2 regions of the Lactiplantibacillus sp. 3062 genome follow, and region 1 is predicted to be linked to the other one. Evidence: a T-box and tRNA genes for the amino acid it is inferred to sense, from the RefSeq annotation. Region 1 holds a T-box; the other holds one or more tRNA genes.
What was found. A T-box is a leader RNA that pairs with one kind of tRNA and senses whether it is charged. The one in region 1 lies ahead of tyrS (tyrosine--tRNA ligase), so its partner is inferred to be a tRNA-Tyr.

Region 1 (9,462 bases):
TTATGGGACGCCTCAGTTCGAACGGTTGAGTACCATTAAATATTTGCGAGCACTCGGCTTACCATTGGCTACGATTGCCGATTTTTTTGCGGCCCGTGAACTGTCCAAGCTGACGATATGTTAACGACCCAACAGCAGCAGGTTGAGGCGCAATTGCGATTATTAACGGCGGTACAACAACGGATCAATACACGCTTGGCCCAGATTAAAACGGCCCAAAGTGCCAATTTTGATGTGACTGAATGCGTGACGTTACCTGAAAGAGCGATGGTGGCTTTACGTCAGCCTTATCGCCCTCAAGATGATATTGAACTTGTTATTGCTAAGCTACGCGCACAGACCGGCGCGACGAACGAAATCTTTCTCGGCAAGGTTGCGCTGATGCTCGACCAGCAAGCCATCCAAGCCGGACATTTTGACCGCTATGCGGGAATTTGTTTATTATTTGAACCGGGTGATACGGTGCCACCCCATCAAGAACACTTGGCGGCTGGTAGCTATGCGCAGCGGATTTTTCACGGCACTCATTTGGATGCCCCGATGCAGTATCGACAATTGTTAGCGGATTGTCGTGCTCGCGGCTGGCACGTGGCGGGAACAGCTATTGAGACAGCACTGATTGATTATGGGATTACAGATCAGGTTGCACAGTCGGTGACGCAGATACAATTACCAATCAAGACTTGACCCTCAAGTAACTTTAGACTTTATACTAAATGATAATTAATTATTTTAAATTGAAATAAGCGCTAGAGATTAAGCTATTGATTAGGAGTGGCGATATGATTGGAACGATTTTTAATACGAGCATGATTTTAGCTGGTTGCTTGGTCGGCAGTATCTTTAAAAAAGGAATCAAGCCAGCTTACCATGCGATATTATTACAAGCGTTAGGGCTAGCGGCTTGTGTCATCGGCATTAATGCGGTCGTGCAACGGATGCCGCAGAGTAAGTACCCGGTGCTTTTTATTGTGAGCTTGGCAATTGGTGGATTAATTGGTCAAGCTTTGGATATTCAAGGGCATTTTGACCGCTGGGTGGGCCGTTTGGCGGGTGGCAACTTAGCGGAAGGCCTAGCGACTGCGGTGTTACTGTACTGTATTGGATCGTTATCGATTTTGGGGCCGATTGAGGCAGCCTTAAAGCATGATTACACCTTTTTGTTTACGAATGGCATGTTAGATGGCATCACGTCGATCGTATTAGCATCCACTTTCGGATTTGGCATCGCGATTGCGGCGGGCGTCTTGTTTTGTTGGCAGGGGAGCCTGTATGTTTTAGCATTAATTTTGAAAGGTGCGTTGAGTGCAGCGTTACTGAATGAAATTACCATTGTTGGTGGTATCTTGATTCTAGCATCCGGCTTAGGTATGTTGAAAATCAAGCAATTCAGTACGTTGAACCTATTACCAGCCTTGCTAGTGCCACCAATCGTAATTAGCGTGATGCAATTATTTTGACTAGTGGGCCAATGGTGAAGTCAATTAAGTCTTTTGATTGATAAAGTAAAAGCCACCAACTTAGGACAATCAGTGAAAACTGATCATTTTAAGTTGGTGGCTTTGTGTATAATGCATCGATTTGAGAGATTGGCATTAAATATGGTTAAAACGGACTGTTTAACTGGATTGTTTTCCGTCAGCCGGTGCGCGTCCTATGCCGACCTCCGGGGCTGGGTGCCAATTGCTGGAACGCAGCCGACGTCGATTTGAGCTAACGCCCAACCCGCGTCATCTCAAATACGAGTCTTATTCTAAGCCGGAAGGAAATCACTTCCGACTAAGAATAATTTGGCTACTGAGCATTGTCCCCCAGCCCCTCCAGCCGGGAAGCCGCTCGAATGGCTGATGAACGACCACCGAACTTAGCACAATCTATCGTTGGCTATTTTGATACTGGAACTTCAAACAAAATGTTAGGTGCATTAGCACTTTGTTGAGAGATTACATCTTACTACACCAATTCAGGATTAGTGAGCTATCTCAATATCACTTTCAGTCTGACAGTTGATTGACAAAGTTATTGTTTATGAAAAACAATGACGAATTCACCAAAAGTTGGGTCCGCACATGTCCGCCATTCGAACACTATCCCGACTGGAAGGCATTTCGGCCAATGCTCAGCGGTGAAATTCCACTTAGCAAGCGTCCTTTGCTTGGTTAGTGGAAGACCAGTATTTAAGACGTGGTTTGCGGCTTAAATCTGTGTCCACCGCGTTCCAGCAATTGGCAGAAATGCCTGGAAGCCGGTCTAGGACGCGCCAACTAAGCAATTTTACGCTTACTCGACTTTTTTTCAGCGGGCCTAAGCTGGTTACTTTTGATTTAAAAAACAGTCCGTTTTAACCATAATTCACGCAACACGCACAATAGATGTCAAAGTAAGACACCGGTTAGATTAAGTGGTGTTTGATGCTGAAGAGTTGACGATTGCGTTCCAGATGACGGTGAATGTGATCGATGAGGACGTCGTGCGACCAATCGGTAGTTGTGTTAAGTGGCGGAACGGGAAAACGTTCATCGATATCGATTGTCGGTGGCGTGATGGCACAGTTGGCGACTAGGGCGATGGCGAGGCTCGTAGGTGTGTGCTGGTACATGAGGTCATTTCGAATCGCAAACCTGATGTGCTGCTGGTTGGCTAGTTTAACGTAGCGATTCAGGATGTCTTCATCTAGCAAGCCATGTAGGAGTAGCTGGTAATCAGGATGGGCCGCCATTTCACTTTTTAGTTCGGTTGAGTAGTCACGCATGAGTGCTTGGGTGAAAGTAATGCCCACATCGATTCGTTCGTGAAACGTGCCAAGGTTACGGTGTTGTTCATCCGGATGTAGTACGGGGGCCCCGAATATTGCGGATTGTAAGTGTTTATCCATTTGGTCTTCAGAATTAGCCATGCCAGTCAGGTCCTTTCACAATTAACCATAAAATTTAACTGCTTTTACTACTATTGTAATAAAGAAAGCGCTTTAATCAACATAAAATTTTCTAAAGCTGATCAGAAGTTAAAACTTTGGATGCCACTAGGCTTGAAACGGATGACAGATAATCTAAGGACGCAACGGATTTGCCGGGGCCAATTTAATGCTGTTTTGAAAACAAGGACTCAGTGCTTCATAAAATAACGAAGGTGCCCAGAATTAGGAAAGTTGACTTCATCGGCAAATAACGAATATTCAAGGCCATTTTGGGAAAAGCCAGCCTCGGCCAGATAATCTCAATTATAATCTAAGTAACGGTCAGGGCTAATTCAACAAATTGATAATAAGGTTACTAATATATCAATAAACTGATTAAAGCAGTGTGTTGCTTAATGATTAACCAGGCTAACCTTAATCCTTGTCAGCATTGACTTACGGCTGATTATACAAGCCTTTTTTTTAAGATTGTAAAGGTGTATTATTGATTCGTCCATGGTATGATACTACATAGTATGTTAGTAAAGTAGTCAATCAAATTAAAAGAGAAACGGATGGTAACAAATGCCAAGACATTTACGGAAACGGCGCCGGTCCTGGACGCTGATCATAATTGCCATGGTGCTTTTGGGGGTCATTGGATTTACAAGCACACAAGTTTCTGACTGGATTGATGCATCGTTTACAACTAAACAAACGGATGCAGCTAAGTCTAGTTCCCAAACGAAGCCCAAGTCGGTCAATCAGGTCAAGTTGGACGTCCCGCTAGTGAATCAAATGACAACACCACGTTTATACAATGGTTGTGAAGTCACATCGTTAACGATGTTGATGAATTACGCGCATATCAATGTCACTAAAAATGAATTAGCGGCAAAGATTACGAGTGTGCCACTCACTTATAGTGACGGCGAACATGGGAATCCAGAGTATGGGTTTGTTGGGGATATTACTGGTAACGATCCTGGGTTAGGTGTCTATCATAAGCCAATCTATAAATTGGCGAAAACTGAGACTAGTCAGGTGAAGGACTTAACGGGGGCAAACTTTGATACTGTGATCGAACAGTTAGAACAAGGACGGCCCGTTTGGACAATTACGACGGCTTCGTTTGCACCAGTCAGCACGATGCAGACTTGGCAGACACCACAGGGATCCGTTAAAGTGACTTATGATATGCACAGCGTGGTCATTGTTGGTTTTAACCGGACTAAAAAGTTGATTTATATTAACAATCCGTACGGAGAAAAACAGCAGGCAGTCAGCTGGAAGAATTTTGAGGCTGCTTATAATCAGATGGGCAAGCAAGCCATTGTTCTGACGTTACCACATTAGTTAGTTAACAACATGCTATTGTGAACCAATTAGTTTAAGCAACTAATCTTGGTCAAGATGAGCCAAAATCTTGATGAGGGTTAGTTGTTTTTTTGTGGCGGTATTTTCGAATGAAACGGTTGTAATATCCCGTGGTATGGGTAGTTCGGGCACCGGAAAGCGGGTGAGAAACTGCTAACAATATCATGATTGTAACCAAACTGTAATTCAAATATCAGCCTTTCCAGAGTTGTTCATAATATTAACCATAAAGGGGCGACGCTTTGTTAACAAGCTGTAACTGAATTGAAATCGAATTGACGCCCCAGCCCATTAAAAATGGCCTATTATTGGTAGTATAAGAATGTTAAAGTTATGGGTATGTCATAAACTGTCCTTGATAGTTTAGTTGTTGGTGATTGTGGGAATCACCAACAACTTATGATGATAATTTTTTTAATTGCGGAGCACAGTATGGGGAGAGGGACCGCATGATGGGGATTAAAAGGCTCAGTTGGTTAGTTGGAACGGCGGTGGTCGCCACACTTGGCATGCAAATTACGGTTCAAGCACAGGGACACGCGGTGGTCGATATTTCCGAGTGGCAAGGACAGCTTAGCCCAAGTCAGGTGCAGGCGATGAAGTCGCAAGTGCTATTTGTGATCAATCGTCGTCAGTATGGTTTAAATTATGTTGACCGGGACGCAGCGAATAATACGGCATTATATGTTCGTTATGGGATTCCATTTGGTGAGTATGATTTTTCGCAATTTACGGATGCCGCTAGCGCGCGCCGTGAAGCCCAAGCGTTTTATGCGCGCTCCAATAAAGCTGCGCGTTTTTATGCTTTGGATTTTGAAGTTAATACAGTACGTTCAGGATCAACTAATGCGGCAGTTGCGGCTTGGTATCGTGAAATGCGCGCATTGACTAACAAAAAACTGATCTTCTATTCGTATGCTTCGTTCGCACTGACGTATGCCAACCAAGCGCGGCAACGGTTTGATGCCCAGTGGATTGGTGCGCTAACGCCCAACCCACCAATCATTTCGGCGGCGTTATGGCAGTATACCAATCGTTATCATTTAGCTGGGCTAGCGGCATCGGTTGATAATAGTCGGGTCATTATTAGTGTTCATCCCGTTTCGTGGTGGTTGGGGACGACCCGTGGCGCACCCGGTGTTGCGATTAAAGCTCAACCAAGACTGAAAGTTGTGCACGATCGCCATTTGACTATGCCGGCCCACAATCAACAGCATGGACGGGCGGGCCAAGCAGTTGTCGCCATTAAGAGGCCAGCAGTTCAGCCAGCTGTGAAGACTCGGCCGGTGCAGCAGAAAGTGGTAAGCAATAAGTCGCGTTCGCAGACCGTGGCGCGTGTCAAACGGCGGTCATTGCAAACGATCAGTGTTAACAGCCATCATGGCAAAATAACTCAGCATCGCGCCATTCGACGCCGAGCGACTCAGCCCAAAGTGATAAAACTTAAAGCGACGCGACGTACAGGAACACAGTTTAAACTGAATACGTCCAAAGCAACTAAACTTCGGCGGCCCGGTAAGAGTATTCGAACAAAACCGGTGACTCGTTCAAAAGGGCGAACGCGGCAGCGACTTACGCGACGTCAACCGTCACTGAGGCAGCGAGTAACGAAAAACAGGCAATCCCGCCGCCGCGCACTACGAGTAACGGTGCAGCGGCGAGGGTCGACGATTCGTCGTGCACCACGTTGGCAACGAACACAAATACGTCCCGTACATAACACTTCTCGGGACAAGCGAGGACTTAGCTGATTGCATGGCTGTCGCTCAGTTCTCATTATCATGGTAGAAAAGGTAATTATGGTTAAGTAAAATCGGTCATTTGTTGTAGAAATTAGGAGGATATTTTTCATGAACTTTAAGCGCAAAATTCAATTAGGAATCGCCACTGCAACTGGGATGTTGGTGGTCGGAATTGTTGCCGTACCTTCAGTAACGAATGTATTACACGCGGCTTCAGACAGTGTTAGTTTGGTTAGTCAGACGGCAGCGCCTACGACCGTCAAGGCAACCAATCAAACAGTCAAGGCCATCAGTGCAAGTGGGACCAAGGGAAACTACCGGGTGAAGTACGCCAAAGCTGGGACTAGTTCGACGACTGCGACGTATCAACAGACGAACTACAATACGAAAAGTGATGCCAGCAGCCAAGTCGATTACTTAGCGAATACGCAGGGTCAGCGTACGACACTTAATTCAGGTACAGCGGCAACGGTTCAAGGGACGATGGGCAAAGTGTATGTTCATTGGAACACGGGTAGTTGGTCAGTGACAACGATTGCCAATACACAGGACGTTGCTGGTAATCCAACCAAGTTTGCTAATCAGGTCAATAATCAGATTCAAAAGCAAGATTTGACGAGTAAAAATGTCACGAGTGGTGCCGTTACCGTGTACGATACCCCACAAAACGGACAGGCAAACTCAGTTCAATGGCAAAATGGCAAACAGGTTGCTAAGGTTCAAGGCCAGCAAGCCAATACCGTTATCAAAATTGCGGCGGATGCTAAAAATTAAGTTTTTACCTGGGAGCTCAATGAATGAGTGCCAGTAGTCTGGTTATATCACTGTGTCGACGTCAACCGCATTCACAAGCCAGACACTATGGTTAGATTAGTGGGTTTAATGCGATGTTTTGACCGAAAATAGGATTGACTTTTGGCAGTGGAGTGCTTATGATGTTAGGTAATAATTAAAAAGTAGTGATCGTTAATTAGTAGTCGTTGACCCAACAGTCTAGCGACTCGGTGGGTGGTGCGAACCGAGCTGTAGTCAAAGATGAATTACATAACGTGAACTGCCATTGGCCGGATGATATCCGTTACTAATCAATGAGCGATCACATTTGGTGATAACTTGGGTGGTAACGCGGAAAACTCGTCCCTGTTTTGATGACAGGGGCGAGTTTTTTTGTCCAGCGACAATAACGAGGAGGACTAACATGAACATTATCGATGATTTAAAATGGCGTGGTGCCATTAACCAACAAACGGATGAGGCCGGGTTAAAGGAACTTACCGAAAACCAATCAGTCTCACTATACTGTGGGATTGATCCAACCGGGGATAGTATGCATATTGGGCATTTGATTCCTTTCATGATTCTCAAACGATTCCAATTGGCTGGTCATCATCCCTACGTTGTAGTTGGTGGTGGGACGGGTGCTATTGGTGATCCATCTGGTAAGAACTCAGAACGTAAGTTACAGACCATGGATCAAGTGAAGCATAATCAGGATGGCTTAAGTGCTCAGATGTACAAGTTATTTGGTCATGACGAAAACTTTTCGATTGTGAATAACTACGATTGGTTATCAAAAATTTCATTACTAGATTTCTTACGCGATTATGGTAAGTTGTTCAGTGTGAACACGATGCTGAACAAGGAAGTTGTTGCAAGCCGGTTGGAAGTGGGCATTTCATACACTGAATTCACATACCAAATCTTACAATCAGTTGACTTCTTACACTTGTACCGTGCTGAACACGTGCAACTTCAGATTGGTGGGGCTGATCAGTGGGGCAATATCACCGCGGGGACCGATTTGATCCACCGCTTAGAAGGCAATGACGCTAAGGCTTACGGATTAACAATTCCATTATTGTTGAAGGCGGATGGGACTAAGTTTGGTAAGACTGCTGGTGGGGCCGTATGGTTAAACCCTGAACGGACATCACCGTATGAATTCTATCAATTCTGGATCAACCAGGATGATCGAGACGTCGTCAAATATCTCAAGTACTTCACGTTCTTAAGTCATGAAGAAATCGATCGATTGGCCGAAACGGTGAAGACTGCACCTGAAAAACGGGAAGCACAACGGCGCTTAGCTGAAGAAGTCACGGAATTTGTTCATGGCAAGCAGGCGGTAGTTGAAGCTGAAAATATTACTAAGGCGTTGTTTACTGGTGATGTTCAAAGTTTAACGGCGGACGAAATTGAACAAGGTTTCAAGGGTGTGCCATCAGCAGACGTCTCAGCTGAAAAGCAAAACATTGTCTTGTGGCTGGTTGATGCTACGAAATTCGAACCTTCTCGGCGTCAAGCACGTGAAGATATTAAAAACGGTGCGATTCGAATCAATGGTGAAAAGGTGACGGATGTCGAGGCCGAGATTGATCCGTCCGCAGCCTTTAATGGTAAATTTGTCATTGTACGTCGTGGTAAGAAACGTTACTTCTTGGCACATGTTAAGTAAGTTAATTTAGCAGGTGGACTGGACCCGTTGTGGCCCAGTCTTTTTATTATTATTACAAGTAAGAACTGGTGTAAAATTTACTTAGGTCACATTAATAATGTGTGATCATTGCCAGATGAAAATCAATTGAGGAGATGAAAGTTTTGGTGGGGGTTAAATTTAATACACGGACGATTGCAATCCTGGGGATGTTGATCGCACTTAATGTTGTTATTTCTATCTTTTTCCATATCCCAATCCCGATGACACACGGTTATATTAACTTATGTGATGCGGGAATATTTATTGCAGCACTGATTTTTGGCTGGCGTGGTGGGGTCATTGTTGGCGGTGCTAGCGGACTATTACTAGATTTATTGCTAGGGTATCCACAGTATATGTTTTTCTCACTACTCGTTCATGGTTTAGAGGGCGGAATAGCAGGATATCTTGGTGCTAGCAAATCACATGGTCGACAGATTGCAGCGATAATTACTGCGGTAGTGGTGATGGTGGTCGGATACTTTTTGTCAGATTCGCTGTTGTATACGATGGCAACTGGATTGGTTGGTGTACCGACTAATTTAGTTCAAGCTGTGGTTGGTGGTATCTTGGCATTCCCAATTGTTGCGGGAATTCGACCAATCGTTAAACGTCATTTGAATTTTTAAAATTAGATGTGCTGGCTTAAGATAAGCGTTCGTCGTGCTTTTACGGGCGCTTTTTTGCTGTCTAAAGGGAATCCTTAATTGGAAAACATAGTGCCATCTCACAATGATGTTAATCGATGACATATAATGTAGTAATTGTGTAATTGACGACAGTTTTGTGCCGTTCTTTTCATAAAAGTGAAAAAACATTGGATTAATTGTTGACAGTTTCATAACTGGCTGGTATATTAGTAAACGTTGCTGCTACGGCAGATGCATCTCACCACCAAATAATTATTGAAATTAGTTGTTGACAACTTCTTCAGTAATTGGTAAGATAGTTTCTGTTGTCGCAACGGCAAC
Region 2 (9,462 bases), on a different contig from region 1:
GCTTGCACCAAAGGCTTTTGCTTCTCAGATGATGAGTATGTGGTTCCTAACTGATTCGGTTGGTAGTGCGCTTAATGCACAGATTGTCCGTTTCTACTCGACGCAAACCGAAGTGCCATATTTTGCGATTACCGGGATTGTTAGTGTCGTTTTAGGGATTATCCTCTTTATGATGGTGCCAATGATTAAACGGTCGATGCAAGGCATTCGCTAAATTGAATATTTACTCGAAGATATGTTATCTTAGTGATAGCATATCTTTTTTGTTTTGGAGGGGTTGACCATCGTACGAATTGCTTTCAGTAGTGATAATCATTTTGATGTTAATCGAGTGGATGCGACTGCGATGATGCGATCTCAGGCGACCTATCTTTTACAGAATGGTGTTCAGATTTATTTGATTGCTGGCGATCTTTTTAATGACTTTCAGCGTAGTCAGCAGTTTGTCGTCGATTTACAGGCCCTATTAGGCGCACAGACGCGTGTTTACTGGATTGCGGGTAATCATGACATGGTCCATGGCATTTCGTTTGACGAGCTTGAAACAGGGCATTTTGATGGCTACCTGCATAACCGGTATATCGATATTTCTGGTACAGATTGGCGCGTGATTGGACATAATGGGTGGTATGACTATCAGTATGCTGCCCAGGTCCCTGATACGACTGCGGCCGACTTCTTACACTGGAAGAATGCGTTTTGGATCGACCGGGCTATTAAACAGCCGATGAGCGATCAGGAGCGGACTGATTTAATGCTCAACCAAGTAAAAGCGCAGCTTAACTTGGCTGCTGTGGATCACAAGCAAGTTATTTTTATGACGCACTTTGTTCCCCGGATCGATTATTTGCGTTTTTCTGATGATAATCGGTTTTGGAATATGGCTAACGCGTTAATGGGAACGCCCCGGTTAGGACAACTGTTGGAGCAGTTTAACGTGGCGCACGTTTTATTTGGTCATTTGCACGTCCATCCGCAACCGCGGGTGTTTGGTCAGACCACCTATTATGACCAAGCAGTGGGCTATGGACTCAAGCGTATCAATGAATGGCAAGCCAATAATTTTATGGCGGAGTGGTATCAAGATACGCAAATTCTGGATTTGAAATAAAAACTGAAAAAACTTTGAAAAAAGTCTTGATTTTTTATTCAAAATTATGTATTCTAATATAGTTGAATGATTTACGGAGGGGTAGCGAAGTCTGGCTAAACGCGGCGGACTGTAAATCCGCTCCTTCGGGTTCGGTGGTTCGAATCCACTCCCCTCCATTTCATTATTGGGCTATAGCCAAGTGGTAAGGCAACGGGTTTTGATCCCGTGATGCGCTGGTTCGAACCCAGCTAGCCCAATTGTTACGCCTTTCGTCGTTAATCAGGTCTTAGGATCTTGATGTAACGACTTTTTTTATTGGCTTAAATTTATCTTAATATCGGCGGGTAGTGCCACTTCGTGAAGAATGCGTAACGGATTCTTCATGAAGTGGATTTTTTTGTCTCGGTCTGTTTATTTGCCATCATCAATAATAATGTGATATGTTTTGGTATTCTATTTGGGGGCACGATCCAGATGGGATAGGAGGTCTGGTCAATGAATTTATTTATTCCGTAAGTACACGGAAGAGGTTAATGGCTGGCATTGTTAATTTTAAAAATACGTACTAGTTAACGCGTCATGACGGCCATCATAATTATTATGAGTCGTTCTTATAAAAGCACACCAATTTTTAAAGCACATATGGGTTATGGAAAGAAGCGCGCTAACCATGCTGTTCGAAATCGTATGAATCGTGGTGAATTTGATGATTTGCCGGCTAATTCGCATGCCTGGTATAAACGATGTTATGAGCAGTATGATGTTGTCGATTATTGCTCCAGAGAGACTTATTCGCAAGTTCAACTTGAGCTGGAGACGATGCGATTAGAGATTACTCGCAACGGTGGGATTATTCGAAGAATCCCACAACATCTGGTTGTTACGTATACTTTTGATCCGGTGATATCTGATATTGTGCACATGCAGCGAACGGAAGAACTAATTCCTGCGCAAGATGTCCAAATGTTTGTAGGTACTTTTGAACAGTGGTGTCGGGAGCGTCGCAACTGCTGGGCCAAGGCTTATTATCGAAAATAAGTCGTATTGGAACTTGATCTATGAGATTTGGTTGAAGAGGCTGCGTATGCGTACCCTTGGTTGTCCCACTACCAGCCCCAACTAGTTGACTGAATAAATCAAATTTTCCACAGAACTGTTATCAAATGCAGTAACGGCAGGCTGTCCAGCGTCGCAATAATGCTTGGGCAGCTTTTTGCATGGCCCATATCTGGATGCAAAGGCATTTACCTGCCAGAGATGACGTGGTTATTAAGTATATGACTAGCAGTCAGTTATTCAGAATTATAAGATGTTTATTCAATCGAACCTCGAAAATTGAGTTTGTTAGCGTTAAGCTTAATTTAAGAAATCATACCATCATGAATAACGTAAGCGACCATGATGATGACCAAGGAGGATTTGAAATGGCGGTAACTAAAATTGATTTAAAAACCACGATGACTTACCGGGAGCATGCAATTACTAGTAAATCATTTGCTCGAAAATTAGGGATTGAACTGCCGTTTGCGATGTACGCAATGGCGGCGGGTGAAAGTATTAGTGCTGAACAATCCACGCTGACCCGCTTATTTGAGGTTGTTGATGGTACTTTGACCGTCCGTTTGGCGACGGAGACCGACCAAGAAGTGCATGCGGGCGAGATGTTAGTGGTGCCAGCTCATACGGTCCATACGTTGGTCGCTGAGCAGCCGTGCCAGTTTATTCAATTAGAAACGAAATAGGCCTTAATAGCGAGATGCGGAGGAATTCAAATGAGTTTAATTAACAAAATTGATCATGCTAAGGTCCTCAATTTAACTGAACAAATTCCACTGGATGATGATCAAGTTAATAGCCGGACACTGGTTCAACGGGATGATTTAAGTATGACGCTATTTTCAGTCGCAACCGACCAAGAGATTGGCGGCCATTCTGCCCAGGGCGATGCGATGGTCAATATTTTAAGTGGAGAAGCGGAAATTACGATTGAAGGCACCATTTATCATTTAACTGCGGGACAATCGATCGTGATTCCTAAGGATGCCCGGCACGCGTTATATGCCGTTCAAGGATTTCAGATGTTATTGGTGGTCGTTAAACCCGACTAATGCACGTGGTTATCGATGAGACGGAGGGAGTAATATGCCGCTGTATACGTTTATTGGTGATATTCATAGTGCCGCGGATGATCTGGCAGTTTTATTAGCCGATCCTGAAGTTACCGCGACGCGCTTGATTTTCTTGGGCGATTATATTGATGGTACGGCGGCACGCTATTTTGGTCATGCCACCGAGTCAGCTCCGTTGGCGCCGCTAAAAGTACTGACGATGGTTAGAAAACGGGTACGGGAATACGGCGATGTGGCTTTACTTGGCAATCATGATGAATTTTGGCTACGGACAGCTCATGGTGATGACAATGCCACCGCAACTTGGGTGTTGAACGGTGGTCACCGGACCTGGCGCAAATTAGGGATTTACTCCTCCAATCCCAATCATGTTCGGCGGGCATTAAATGGTGCGCTATTAAAGCCGGATACTGATTTCTTAGCACATTTGCCGCTGATGTGGCAACATGGTCGGTTACTGGCTATGCACGCGGGTGTTAACTGGCAATACCCATTAACACAACAAACAACGACTGACCTACTGTGGATTCGGGATGACTATTATGATGACTTCACGACTGGCAGTCACCGTTGGCATCGGAACTTATTCAATAAAGTCATCATTACTGGTCATACGCCGGTGCAGACCTTGACTGGTTCACACACTGGTTATTTAAAGATGCAGGCAGATGCGCAAGACGTTCCACGATATCTAATTGATGCAGGCAGTCGTTCAGGCCTGTTTGATGGTGGAATTTGTGCGTTAACGCTGACGGTCGATGGTGAATTTGTCAGGGCGAAACGCGTGATCAAGGGTCACCGCTACGATGGTCAGCAAATCGTCACTCCGGCCATGTTGGTGGATCAGGCGCACTAAGTATCACTAAACATCTCAGAGATAGAACGTAAAAGGAGCAGGCTCACATGATATTGAGACTGCTCCTTTTATGATGTCACGCTAGTTACTGGTTTTCGCACTATTTCAAGTTGATTGGTTTGCAAGTTCTCACTGAATCGTTACTCAGCGTAACTGAATTATAGGTGTAAATAGAACCAGCCACCAAGGCCTAAAATGAACAGGCCAAGTCCATTGAGGGCCGTAAACACGATCAAAAAATGGTGGAGTGGTTGTTCATCATTGAAGGGCAACAATTGTTTTAAGGCAAGCAGATTTGCTAGTGAGGCCACCAATGACCCCAGACCGCCGATATTGACGCCTAAAAATAGCGCTGATAAATGGGGCGTGAAATTCGCTAGTAAGATGGCGGCTGGAACATTGCTGATGACTTGGCTAGTAATTAGTCCAGTAATATAGACACTGGGGGCTGTCTGAGTCAATTGGTTGAGCCAATGCGTTATTGCGGGATTATGACTGATGGCGCTAACGAAGATGAAGAAGCAGATAAAGGTTAAGAGTAGTGCGTAATCAACGTACTGAAAGACGCGTCGGTTAATCATGAGGCCTACGACAATCGTTCCGATAATAACTAGTGAAATGGGCACCAAATTAAAAATGCCAAGCATAATGAAACTGAGCAGGCCGCCCGCAAGCCCGATTTGACTGCGAGAAATGGGCGTAGATTTGGTTGGTGTTACAGTTAGCGGCAACCGAGGTAACCGCCGGCTTAAGGCAACTAATAAAGCTAGACTAGCAAGCATTAACGGAGTCGACAATTTAAAAAACGTGAATAGATTAACGTGATAGAACGTGACCAAAAATAAATTTTGGGGATTGCCAATGGGCGTAAACGCGCTACCAAGATTGGCTGCCATGATAATTAAAGTCGTTGGGTAGGCAATGGCCAGGTGCTGCCGCCGGGCGAGTGTGAGAAAGATTGGAATTAACGTTAGGATCGCAACGTCGTTAGTTAAAATCATTGAGCCACCAAAGGCCAGTAAGATGAATAATTGACACATTTGACGGGTATCGTGTGATTTAACTAAGAGCCAGTCCCTTAAAGTATCAAGCAAATGCATCGCGCGAAGTAATTGAACACTGATCATGAGTGCAAATAAGGTGCCAATCGTAGCCCAATTAATTGCCGTCAGTTGGGGTGTCCCGATGAACAAACTTAAACCAGCACAAATTAATGCAATAATAAAGATTTTATCGTGAAGTGTGCGACGAACGACTGTCACCATGGTAAACGTCCCCCTCAATAGTCAGTTAATTAGTTCTAACTTAAACAAACTCGTCGCTAAATGTAAACTGATAGACATTTTTCAGATAAGGATGTAGCCACCCGAACGGTAACCCAAATAAAAAATCGCTTCAAAGTTATGTGTTTAACTTTGAAGCGATTAGTGCTTGGTTTTGATTGCCAGTTAGCTTGCTTAATGTGTATCTAGTTTATCTTGCTGAGTGTTTTGACCGAAGAACCACAAGTAGGCACCATATAACGCGTTAGCGAGCATCACTAGTTGCAATGCTAACATTGAGGCGGCTGCAGGACTGAAGCCTTTTAATTGGTTGAACCAGATAATAACGTTAATCACGTCGAGTGTGATCCACGCAACCCATTGGGAACGATAACCGTTGACCATGAGGACACTACCGACAATCCCAAGTGGTAACAGGGTCGCGTCCAGGTAGATTTGGTTACCGTTAAGTTGTTTACTAAAGTGTAAGACAATGGCGTAGACGAGTATGGCTAACGCGAACCAGGAACAACCGGCTAATTTGCTCAATTTACGACCAGTCAGTTCGCTGGCATCGGGTTGCGCTGCCATTTTACGATGCCAGACGGTGATGCCGACAAATTGCATGATAAGGTAAAATGATTGCGACGCAATGTCACCAATCAGCCGATTGGTGATGGCCGTAGTCAGCCAAGCCGCACAGGCAATAATGCCCCAACTATAGTTCGTCAGTCGCCCTTGATCAACCAGAATTAAGTTAATCACGACCGTAATCCCGGTCAATAGGCCAATCCAGCCATGTAGGCTGTAATCGCGGCCCAGAATAAAACCAATGATGGTCACGATTAGCATCGTGCTCATCATCAACTTAGTGGTGCGGCGAAGCGTCTTTAATTCATTAAGTCCCCGTTGCCAGCTGAAGACGGCGCGCATGGCCGTGGGCAGACTAGTGATGTCTTGCTGGCATTGTTGCAGCAGGGTTGATAAGGTGAGTCGGAAATGGTTGTTCTGGTTCATAGTGAAACACTCCTTAGTTGTTTTTAGACAGCCGTGTTCGGAAGCAACGCTGTGTTTGATTGCTGTTTACATTAGCTTGTTCAAGCAGACCTGTCAACGAGCTTCGCGCATATTGAAGGCCGATTATTAATAGATTAATCAATTGGTTTCAGTATTGATAAGCAATCACCTTAATAGAGTGGCTCGTGATATTTATTTGTTGATAGTGAAAGTTGAGCTGAAAAAAGTGATTAATTACCCACAGTTTCACAAATATTGGTATAGTAGAAGAGTAAGCGGGAATGTCTGTTTAATCCTGCCTAGCCGTTAATCGGTTAGTGGTTAATGATATAAATTATAAGTCAGAGGAGCGTTTTACGGATGAAAATCGGATTCATTGGTGCCGGTAACATGGGCCGCGCGATTATTGATGGGTGGTTAAAACAACAAGCGGTCGTCCCAGCAGATATTTATATTCACAGTGCCCATGCTGCGAGTTATCAACCTTATGCGCAAAAAAATGGGCTACAGGCCTGTGACACTAATTTGGCCGTGGCACAAGCTGCTGACGTTATCGTTTTGGCAGTTAAGCCGAACATTGCGTTGGCCGCATTAAAAGAAGTTCAAGCAGCTTTAACGGGCAAGTGGGTTATTACAATGGTATCAGGATTGAGTTTGGCCGATTATGCCACGGTTGTCCCTGATCTCCCCGTTCTGAGAATCATGCCGAATGTGAACGTGGCGATTGGTGCCGGGATGACGGCGTTGGTTGGTAATGATGCCTTAACACCAGAGCAATATGCGGCTGGACAACAATTATTCGATGCGATTGGTGCCACGAGTGCCATCGCTGAGAAAGATTTTCCAACTTTTTCAGCCTTAGCAGGTAGTTCGCCGGCCTACATCTATTTCTTTATTGACGCGATGGCCCGCGCAGGCGTCAAGCACGGTTTGAGCAAGGATGCAGCGACTAAGATTGCGGCGCAGGCCACGCTGGGCAGTGCGCAGAATGTTTTAGCTTCTGATAAAATTCCGTTTGACCTGATCGATCAAGTTTCTTCACCTGGTGGCACGACGGTTGCTGGATTACTGGCCATGGAAGAGGCCGGCTTTATGACCGCAGTGGTGAAGGGAATTGATGCGACGATTGCGAAGGAACTTGGCGAATCTTAAATTACTTGGTGCTGGTGGTTGCAAGTTTGGTCTATACCGATTATAATTAAACCAGATAAATCCAAGGAGGAATTGTTCATGAGCAAAGTGTTAAAACATGCCATCATTTATACTGGTCTAGAAAAGATCGATGACGGCTACATTCGTTTCGGTAAGGAAATTGAAGCGGTTGGTCCAATGGATGACTACGTGGCCCAACCCGATGATGATATCGAATTTGTGAGTGGCAAAACGATTGTACCGGGCTTCATTGATGTTCATAGCCATGGTGGTTATAGTTTTGATTCAATGGACGGGAATCCAGCTGAAATTAACGAAATGGTTAATGATATGGTTGCCCGCGAAGGTATTACGTCATACTTCTGTACGACCATGACGCAATCCAACGAAAACTTAGATCATTCGATGGCCGGTATTAACAAGGCCGCCGATGAAAATCCGGTTATCCAAGGGGTTCATTTGGAAGGCCCATTCATTTCGGCGACGTTTAAGGGTGCCCAACCTGAAAAGTACATTAAGAATCCTAACGTTGACTTATTAGACAACTGGAACAAGTTGTCGGGTGGTCGGGTTAAGTTGATTACTTACGCGCCGGAAGATCCTGGTTCGCGTGAATTTGAAAAGTACTGCTTGGAAAATGGCATTGTGCCTTCAGTGGGCCACAGTAACGCGACTCGTGAACAATTATTAGCAAGTAAAGCAACTCACGTGACGCATTTATACAACGCGCAACGTGAATTCAAGCACCGTGAACCAGGTGTTACTGGTCATGCCATGCTTGAAAACAACATGTACTGTGAATTGATCTGTGATGGGTTCCATATCGTGCCTGACATGATCAAGCTCGCTTACGAACAAAAGGGCGTTGACCGGATCGAATTGGTGACTGATTCAATGCGTGCCAAGGGTGAACCCGACGGTATCAGTGAATTAGGTGGTCAAAAAGTGATTGTTAAGGATGGTCAAGCACGTCTTGAAGAAGGTAACTTGGCTGGTTCTGTCCTGACATTCATTAATGCCTTCAAGAATATTCAGAAGTTCACCGGTTGTGGCATTGCTGAAGCGGTTAAGATGGCTTCTGTCAACCAAGCACGTGAATTTGGGTTGACTAAGAAAGGAACATTGGAAGCCGGTAAAGATGCTGATATCAACATCTTAGATGGCAATCAAGATTTAGTCGCAACATATAGCTACGGTAAAAAAGCAGCTAAATAAATTAGAAGTAAGGGATGAGTACCATGAGTTCGCCAATTTATATTCAAATCCACAACCAAATTAAGCAGGCGATTGAAGCAGGTCGGTGGGCCGTTGGTGACCGGATTCCGTCTGAACGGGAGCTGGCTACACAGTTCGATGTTAGTCGGATGACCCTTCGACAAGCAATCCAGACATTGGTTGACGAAGGAATATTAGAGCGGCGAGTCGGTGCCGGCACGTTTGTCGCGAATCAGAAGGTCCAAGAAAAAATGTCCGGTGTCACCAGTTTTACTGATCTAATGCTGGCCCAGGGTAAGGTCCCATCAAGTAAGACGATTTCATATCACGTGACGAGCCCGTCGCTATCTGAGAGCGAAAAGTTGGCGTTAGGCGCCAACGAACAAGTTCTACGGATGGAACGAATTCGCTATGGTGATGATGTGCCAATTTGTTTTGAGGTCGCAACAGTTCCAGAACGACTCGTCAAGCAGTTCACCAAGGACGAAATTACGAGTTCGTTGTATCGGACGTTGGAAGAAAAGGCAAGTTTAGTGCCTGGTAAGGCTCAACAGACGGTTTCGGCGATGTCTGCTTCTGAGCGTATCGCAGAATACTTGTCAGTCCGGCGTGGCGATGCGTTGCTACGGTTACGGCAGATTTCGTATTTGCAAACCGGCGAACCGTTTGAATACGTGCGGACCCAGTACGTTGGTAACCGGTTTGAGTTTTATCTTGAAAAATAACCAGTCGGTCGGG

Region 2: it encodes a tRNA-Tyr, which carries the amino acid that the T-box ahead of tyrS (tyrosine--tRNA ligase) is inferred to sense. The anticodon was not compared.

Annotation. Positions count from the first base shown of each region.
Region 1 is NZ_JBVAYE010000004.1:177,769-187,230, forward strand. Features, by position in the region: gene ACWQAU_RS08550 (MerR family transcriptional regulator) at 1-124, shown strand, start outside; gene ACWQAU_RS08555 (GyrI-like domain-containing protein) at 118-687, shown strand; gene ACWQAU_RS08560 (DUF554 domain-containing protein) at 783-1,460, shown strand; gene ACWQAU_RS08565 (YueI family protein) at 2,393-2,896, opposite strand; gene ACWQAU_RS08570 (C39 family peptidase) at 3,482-4,252, shown strand; gene ACWQAU_RS08575 (GH25 family lysozyme) at 4,726-6,024, shown strand; gene ACWQAU_RS08580 (hypothetical protein) at 6,124-6,789, shown strand; T-box leader at 6,966-7,160, shown strand; gene tyrS (tyrosine--tRNA ligase) at 7,214-8,470, shown strand; gene ACWQAU_RS08590 (ECF transporter S component) at 8,605-9,120, shown strand.
Region 2 is NZ_JBVAYE010000003.1:353,964-363,425, reverse strand. Features, by position in the region: gene ACWQAU_RS07725 (peptide MFS transporter) at 1-214, shown strand, start outside; gene ACWQAU_RS07720 (metallophosphoesterase) at 269-1,111, shown strand; tRNA gene ACWQAU_RS07715 (tRNA-Tyr) at 1,187-1,269, shown strand; tRNA gene ACWQAU_RS07710 (tRNA-Gln) at 1,279-1,350, shown strand; gene ACWQAU_RS07705 (hypothetical protein) at 1,673-2,131, shown strand; gene ACWQAU_RS07700 (cupin domain-containing protein) at 2,518-2,835, shown strand; gene ACWQAU_RS07695 (cupin domain-containing protein) at 2,866-3,201, shown strand; gene ACWQAU_RS07690 (metallophosphoesterase) at 3,236-4,078, shown strand; gene ACWQAU_RS07685 (SLC13 family permease) at 4,237-5,343, opposite strand; gene pnuC (nicotinamide riboside transporter PnuC) at 5,536-6,357, opposite strand; gene proC (pyrroline-5-carboxylate reductase) at 6,718-7,509, shown strand; gene nagA (N-acetylglucosamine-6-phosphate deacetylase) at 7,588-8,724, shown strand; gene ACWQAU_RS07665 (GntR family transcriptional regulator) at 8,748-9,449, shown strand.